Regions from separate parts of the Maricaulis sp. CAU 1757 genome, predicted to be linked through region 2. Evidence: predicted binding sites of a transcription regulator. Region 2 holds the regulator's gene; the other holds the start of a gene.
What was found. Region 2 encodes HrcA, which represses chaperone genes, less so after heat shock. Its sites were predicted from a motif close to GTTAGCANTCNNNNNNNNNGANTGCTAAC; they were not measured.

Region 1: the regulator HrcA is predicted to act here: its motif matches at 1,860-1,888, upstream of groES (co-chaperone GroES).

What each region holds. Positions count from the first base shown of each region.
Region 1 covers NZ_JBTLRI010000003.1:397,072-401,150, forward strand. The annotation lists gene groL (chaperonin GroEL) at 1-1,462, opposite strand, end outside; gene groES (co-chaperone GroES) at 1,516-1,806, opposite strand; gene ACXYMR_RS10920 (OmpA family protein) at 2,088-2,756, shown strand; gene ACXYMR_RS10925 (EAL domain-containing protein) at 2,954-4,079, shown strand, end outside.
Region 2 covers NZ_JBTLRI010000001.1:991,701-995,779, reverse strand. The annotation lists gene ACXYMR_RS04635 (hypothetical protein) at 1-141, shown strand, start outside; gene ACXYMR_RS04630 (nucleotide exchange factor GrpE) at 217-879, opposite strand; gene hrcA (heat-inducible transcriptional repressor HrcA) at 889-1,968, opposite strand; gene rph (ribonuclease PH) at 2,092-2,835, shown strand; gene ACXYMR_RS04615 (alpha/beta hydrolase) at 2,832-4,055, opposite strand; gene ACXYMR_RS04610 (alpha/beta hydrolase) at 4,061-4,079, opposite strand, start outside.

The DNA.
Region 1 (4,079 bases), on a different contig from region 2:
CGCCATACTCTTCGGTCTGCGCGTTGAAGCCGAAGGTCGGGCTGTCATTCTCGATCACCTTGCCGACGACGATCGAACCTTCGACACCGGAGTTCTCCGAGATCTGACGGATCGGCGCCTGCAGGGCGCGGGCGATGATCTGGATGCCGCGGGTCTGGTCGGCATTGTCGCCTTCCTGGCCACGCAGCTTCAGCGAGGCGCGCAGCAGGGCTACGCCGCCGCCCGGCACGATGCCTTCTTCCACGGCCGCACGGGTCGCGTTGAGGGCGTCGTCGACGCGGTCCTTCTTCTCTTTCACTTCGATCTCGGTGGCACCGCCGACCTTGATCACGGCCACACCGCCGGCCAGCTTGGCGAGGCGTTCCTGCAGCTTTTCGCGGTCATAGTCCGAGGTCGACTCTTCGGCCTGGCGACGGATCTGGCTGACGCGGGCTTCGATCTGGTTCTTGTCGCCCACACCGTCGACGATCGTGGTGTCGTCCTTGGTGATGGTGACGCGCTTGGCCGAGCCGAGCATGTCGAGGGTGACGGTCTCCAGCTTGATGCCGAGGTCTTCGGACACCACCTGGCCACCGGTCAGGATGGCGATGTCTTCCAGCATGGCCTTGCGCCGGTCACCGAAGCCCGGCGCCTTGACGGCGGCGATCTTCAGGCCACCGCGCAGCTTGTTGACCACCAGGGTGGCCAGCGCTTCGCCTTCGACGTCTTCCGCGATGATCAGCAGCGGACGGCCCGACTGCACGACGCTTTCCAGGATCGGCAGCATCGGCTGCAGGGAGGTCAGCTTCTTCTCGAACAGCAGGATGTAGGGCTCTTCCAGCTCGGCCTGCATCTTGTCGGCGTCGGTGATGAAGTACGGCGACAGGTAGCCGCGGTCGAACTGCATGCCTTCGACGACTTCCAGCTCGGTTTCCAGCGACTTGGCCTCTTCGACCGTGATCACGCCTTCATTGCCGACCTTGGCCATGGCCTTGGCGATCATGTCGCCGATTTCCTTTTCGCCGTTCGACGAAATGGTGCCGACCTGGGCGATCTCGTCGGAACCCTTGATCGGGGTCGAGATCGAGCGGATTTCCTCGACGACGAGCTGGACGGCCTTGTCGATGCCGCGCTTCAGGTCCATCGGGTTCATGCCGGCGGCAACCGACTTCATGCCTTCGCGCACGATGGACTGGCCGAGAACCGTGGCCGTCGTGGTGCCGTCACCGGCTTCGTCATTGGTGCGCGACGCGACTTCGCGCAGCATCTGGGCGCCCATGTTCTCGAACTTGTCGGCCAGTTCGATTTCCTTGGCGACCGAGACGCCGTCCTTCGTGGTGCGCGGGGCACCGAAGGATTTCTCGATGACCACGTTGCGGCCTTTCGGGCCCAGCGTGACCTTGACGGCGTTGGCGAGGATGTCGACGCCGCGCAGCATGCGCTCGCGGGCGTCGGAGGAGAAGTGAACTTCTTTGGCAGCCATGAGATTGCTTCCGTTTATCTAGGGATTGAATCTGAAAGGGATGGAGCGGCCGATCAGGCGCTCATCACACCGAGGATGTCGGATTCTTTCATGATGAGGAGGTCTTCGCCGTTCAGCGTCACTTCCGTACCGGACCATTTGCCGAACAGGATGCGATCGCCTTCCTTGACGTCGAGCGGACGGACCGAGCCGTCTTCCTTGATGGCACCGCCGCCGACAGCGACGATTTCGCCTTCCTGCGGCTTTTCCTTCGCCGTGTCGGGAATGATGATCCCGCCCTTGGTCGTGGATTCTTCTTCGACGCGCTTCACCAGCACTCGGTCGTGCAGAGGACGAAAAGTCATCTTGGTTATTCTCCAGCAAGAGACAATGGTTTTTCCGAGCCAGCCGGGGTGTGGTTAGCACTCACCCCGCCCGACTGCTAACAGCGGGCAGATAGGGGGTGGCCGGGGCACCGTCAAGAGGTCGGCACCGACATTTTTGCGCCGTGTTGTGAGTCCAAGTACAGAGCCGCGGGAACGAAGTCAGTCAGCCCGCGTTCATCTGGGAAGTGATCATGTTTGCATGATTATGCCAGTCACAGCCCGGCCTTGTGTCCCGGTTGCCTAGCGAAGAGGGAAGATTCATGAAATTGCGCATTGCTGCGGTCGCCCTGACCGCCGTTTCCATGGCCGCTTGCACCACCACCGACCCGTATACCGGCGAAGTGCGTCGCAACAATACCGGCACCGGGGTCCTGCTGGGCGCCGCGGCCGGAGCCGCTCTCGGCTATCTGACCAATACCTCCGACAGCGAGGAAGGACGCACCAATGCCCTGATCGGCGCCGGCGTCGGCGCCCTGGCTGGTGGTGCCGTCGGCAATTACATGGATCGTCAGGAAGCGGCCATGCGCGAAGCCCTGTCCGACACGGGTGTCGGCGTCCGTCGCGAAGGCGACGAGCTGCGCATGATCATGCCGGGCGATGTCACCTTCGCCACCAATTCTTCCGAGATCGCGCCGCAGTTCTACGGCATCCTCAATGACGTCTCGAACGTGCTGAACCGCTATCCGGCCACGTATGTCGATGTGGTCGGCCATGCCGATTCCACCGGCGAGGCGGAGTATAATCAGCGCCTGTCCGAGCGCCGCGCCTCCTCCGTGGCCACCTATCTGATGTCCCAGGGCGTCATGCGCGACCGCTTCTATGTGGCCGGCATGGGCGAACGCTCGCCGATCGCCAGCAATGACACGCCGGCCGGTCGGGCCCAGAACCGCCGGGTCGAGATCGTCCTGCGCCCGCACACGACCTCCTGACGCGCTGCATCTGCAGTCGTCACGACCAGGTAGAGCGGCCCGCCATCGGCGGGCCGCTTTATTTTATGCCTAGGCGGCGCGCTGCAGTTGTGGGAAAGCGGAGGCTCGGTTTACCTTCGTTAACCGAAATACAACACGACGCGGCAAGGCTTGATGACAAGTCCGCGTGACGATTCGTTTTTGCCAGAAGGCCCGCCATGCAACGCGCCTCCAACATGCTCATCCTGCTCACCTACGTGATGATTGCCGTCGTGGCAGCCATCGGGTTCGAGTTCTTCGGCCTGATGCCGACCATGACCGCCTGGATGATGGGCGCCATCGTGTTCATCGTTGCCAGCCTGGCCCACTCCGCCGCGGCCCGCGCCCAGGAGCGGCGTTCCCTCGAGGACGAGATCCACAATCTCAAGGCCGCCAACCTGGAACTGGCCGAGGAGTTCGAGGCGGCCCAGAAGCGTTTCGATGCCATCGCCGACGAGTTGCGAGCCGAAGCGATCGAGCGCGACAACGCCCTGGTCCACGACATGCGCATCCTGGAAGACATGGTGCGGCGCGGCGATCACGGCGAGTTCGACCATGAAGACGCATTGCCCGCGTCGGAATCGCATATCGGTGTCGCCATGGTGCGCGAGGCGCTCGAGGCCAATCGCATCGACCTTTACCTCCAGCCCATCGTCACCCTGCCGCAGCGCCGTGTGGCCTATTACGAGAGTTTCTCGCGCCTGCGCGACGAGACCGGGCGTGTTCTTGCCCCGGCCGCCTTCATCGATGCCGCCGAACAGGCCGGGCTGATGACGGAAGTCGACAACCTCCTTCTATTCCGCTGTGTCCAGATCGTGCGCCGGCTGACCGGGCAGGACCGCCGCGTCGGCATCTTCTGCAACATTTCGCTCAACGCCCTGTCGGACGAGACCTTCTTCCCGGAATTCCTGGACTATGTGCGCCAGAACCAGGACCTGGCCAGCTCGCTGATCTTCGAGATCACCCAGCAAGCCTTCTTCGAGCGCGATGCGCGCGCCGCGCGCAACATGGCGCGTATGGCTGATTTCGGTTTCCGTTTCTCGGTCGACCAGGTCTCAAATGTGACCATGGATCTCGACGAGATGGAGCGGGCCGGGGTCCGCTTCGTCAAGATCAGCGGCCACCGCCTGCTCCGGGCCCTGCGTGACGGCGAGTCGATTGCCGGCTACGAGCCCGGCGCCATTGCCGTCGAGGATGTGGCCGGCATGTTTGCCCGTCACGGACTGGAGCTGATCGTCGACAAGGTCGAGGAAGAATCCACCGTGGTCGAGGTGCTCGAGCTCGATGTGGCGTATGGCCAGGGGC
Region 2 (4,079 bases):
GTCGTGGTCACTGTTCACAGCGAGACCGGCGAGTGCCTGTTCGATTTCCGCTATGACTTTGCCGATGGCGCCCGCTTCGAGGAATACGGGATCAATATCTGCGCCATCAACGGCCAGACCTTCGTCATCACCGGCAAGTAGGCCCGATGAAAACGGGCGGCACCCGACCTGGGAGCCGCCCGTTCGGCGTTCTCGATGGGCCGGCGTGGCCGGTGCTCACGCCTTGACGTCGACCGAGCCGCCCGTCGACGGACCGTCATCACCGCCGGCCGCTGCCTGGCCCGACGACACGGCGACCATGGCGGCGCGCAGGGTGCGCTCCTTGAGCACGTATCCGGTCTGCATCACGGCAGCGATCTTGCCGTTCGCCTGCTCGGACGGGATCTGGGCCACGGCCTGGTGGACATGCGGATCGAAGGCGTCGCCCGGCTGCGGGTCGACCTTCTTGATGCCGTGGCGCTCCAGCTTGGACAGCAGCGCCTTTTCGGTCATGGCCACGCCGTCGACCAGGTTCTTGATCGTCTGCGGTGCGCCATTGAGCTCGTTCTCGTCAAGCGCCGAAACCGCGCGCGACAGGCTGTCGGCGACGTCGAGCAGGTCCTTGGCGAAGCTGGATACCGAATAGGCCCGAGCGTCGGCCACTTCCTTTTCGGCCCGGCGGCGCGTGTTCTGGGCGTCGGCCAGGGCGCGCAGCTTGTCCTCCTGCAGGCCGGCAATCTCCGCCTTGAGCTGCTCGATCAGGGCCGGACCGGCATCTGCCAGGTCCGAAATGTCAGACCCGGCCTCGGCCTGTTTGGGTTCCGCGGCCGCGGCGCTCTCTGGATTCTTCGGGGCGCCGGCGTCCAGTTCGTCTTCGGTCTTGTTCTCGGTGTCGCTCATCTTTGTCTTTCACTCTCGGTTTCGCGCGCCATCCAGGATCTGGCCCACCACGCGGGCGGTATAGTCGACCAACGGGATAACACGCGCATAGTTCAGACGCGTCGGGCCAATCACACCCAGCGCGCCGATGATTTCCTGCTCGGCATTCATATAGGGAGCCACGATGACGCTTGAACCCGACAGACTGAAAAGCGGGTTCTCGGCGCCGATGAAGAGGCGCACCCCGTCCGCCTCGCGGGCCTTGTCCAGCAGGGTGATCAGGCCTTCCTTGCGTTCCAGGTCCTCGAACAGCATGCGCACGCGTTCCAGGTCCGACGCCGCCTGCACGCTTTCCAGCAGCCGCGCCTGGCCGCGCACGATGAGGGCGCGATCGGCAGTGCCGCCGCCGGCCCACTCGGCCAGCCCCTGGCGCACCAGGCCCTGGGCCGCCTTGTCGAGCTGCGAGCGGTGTTCGGCAATCTCCTGGTCGATCTGCGCACGTGCCTCGCTCAGGCTGCGCCCCTTGAGCCGTGCCGACAGGTAATTGCCGGCCTCGATCAGCGTCACCGGCGGCAGCCCGTCGGGCACGCGCATCAGCCGGTTTTCCACCGAGCCGTCGGCGAACACCAGCACGGCCAGGGCCTCGGACGCCGACAGCGGCACGAACTCCACGTGGCGCAGCGGCGCCTCACGCTTGGGCGTGACCACCAGGCCGGCGCCTCCGGCCAGTCCGCCAAGCAGAGCCGAGGCCTCGCCCAGCAGGTCCTCTGTCGACTTGCGAGACAGCGCCACCTTGCCCTCGATGGCCTTGCGCTCGTCCTCGCTCAGCTCGCCGACCTGCAGCAGCCCGTCGACGAACAGGCGCAGGCCGGCATGCGTGGGCATGCGGCCGGCGCTCGAATGCGGCGCCGTGAGCAGGCCGAGATCGGCCAGGTCCGCCATGGTGTTGCGGATCGAGGCGGGTGACAGGGTGAAGTTTCCCGACTGCGACAGGGTGCGCGAGCCGACCGGCTCGCCGGTGCGCAGATAGGCTTCCACGATCTCCCGGAAGATGTCGCGCATGCGCGCGTCCAGCGCGGCGAGGGTGGATTGCGGTCGGGCTTCGGACATGGCTCTCAATTAAGCGTCCCGGGCGGTCCGTTCAATCACCTTCGACGGACACCTCGCTTGAAGCGCGGCGGCGGGACCGCTAGAGCGTGGGGCCGAACCCACACCCGCCACAGGAAACCTGTCATGAGACCTTATGGACGCGCCGTCGATGCCTTGCGTGAAATCAGCCTTGAAACCGGCGTCTCGGCCTATGCGGAAGGCTCCTGCATGGCGCGTTTCGGCGGTACCCACGTGCTGTGCACGGCCAGTGTCGAGGACAATGTGCCGCCGTGGCTGCGCGGGGGCGGCAAGGGCTGGGTGACGGCCGAGTACGGCATGTTGCCGCGTTCGACGCATACCCGCTCGCGTCGCGAGGCCGCCTCGGGCAAGCAGTCCGGCCGGACCCAGGAAATCCAGCGCCTGATCGGCCGCTCCCTGCGCGCCGTGGTCGATCTCGGCGCCCTCGGCGAGCGCCAGATCACCGTCGACTGCGATGTCATCCAGGCCGATGGCGGTACCCGCACCGCGGCCATCACCGGCGCCTGGGTGGCCCTAAAGCAGGCCATCAACTACCTGAACGAGGAAGGTGTGCTGAAGGCCGAGCCGGTGCACGGCCAGCTCGCCGCCGTGTCCTGTGGCATCGTCGACGGCGAGGCCCGTCTCGACCTCGAATACGAGGAAGACCGCCGCGCCATGGCCGACGCCAACTACGTGCTCACGGCCGGTGGCGGCATCGTCGAGATCCAGGCCACCGCCGAGGACAAGCCGATCAGCCAGGCCGATTTCGACGCCCTCTTCGCCCTCGCCCGCAAGGGTGTCGGCGACCTCTGCGAGCTGCAGAACGAGGCCCTGAAGACCGGCAAGGCGCTGTTCACGCCGGAGGGCTAGGGCGTGTCGGGGACACAGTCCGGATCGGCGGGAAAGGCAGCCTTCACGGCGTCTGCGAACAGCATTTCGTAGGCAACCGGTCCATGGCCGGAGACCAGCTCGACAAAGCGGGCGGCTATGCCGTCCGCTTGCAAGGCCGCGACGACGCCCCGGCTGTCGGCATGGAAGCCGGGTTCGTAAAGGCCGGCACTGATCATTACGTTGATTGGAGCCGCGGGTTGCCCAGCCTCGCGAGCGCTTTCCCATCCAAGGGATGCGCCGGCGACGTGGGCAATCCGGTCGGCCTGCAGCAGTCCTGTAGAGAGGGCCCAGGCCGCGCCGCTGGACGCGCCGAATGTCATCCGGTCCTGCCGTCTTGCCGAGCCGCCTCGGTCTTGGGCGAGGGGCAACAGGTCTTCGATGAGCCATCGCTGATGGAGGTCGAATGAAACGGGATGAGCATTCCAGAGATACTCGCGCGACCTCGCATCACTGGCTGGGCCGCTAAGCCCGTCTACCGCAGGGGCCCCATGCTCCTCGCCCGGCCACAGGCCGACCATGAGTACAGGCTGTGCCTGGCAGCTTGCAGCCAGCGCTTCGGCTATCGGCGCCAGGGTATGTACGCGACCGCCGTCCGCCACGAATATGGTCGGGTATCCGTCAGCAGGGGGCACCCCGGGCGGTAGGTACAGGCTAACCCGGCGATCATGACCATAGACCGTGCTGGGCAGGAGGTGGGCCTCGGCGTGCTCCGACCACGCTCCGGTGCGCGGCGGAGCCGGGCGGGCGTTTGGGCCGCGATAGACCGGACGCGCCGTGAAGGCGTCTCCCTCTGCCGAGACCGGGGGCAACGGCCAGAACGCCAGCACCGCTTCATCCAGCCGGGCGACCTCGTAGGACATGCCCCAGAGCCCGTCGTCAGACAGTCTCTCCATGCTCGTGTGGAACACGCAGCACATCTCGACGGACCCGATCTGCGGGTCGCGCCGGGCGGCCACATGCACCAGGCCCTCATCCAGCCAATAGGCATTGTCCTGCGCGCCCAGCCTGGCCCGGGCCTCTGCGGCCGTGATGGCACCGGCGACGGGGCAAACCGGCGCCGAATCGAGTGCGCACGGCAAAGCCCTGTCCTCTCCGGAATCGTCGGGCTGCGAGGCGGCGACACTTTGAGGGGCAACAGCGACTGCGAGGGTCAACGCGGAGAGCATGGAAGCGAGCGGGAAGCGGGTCAGGCGGGACATTTCGGTCACTCCTGCCCCAAGGCC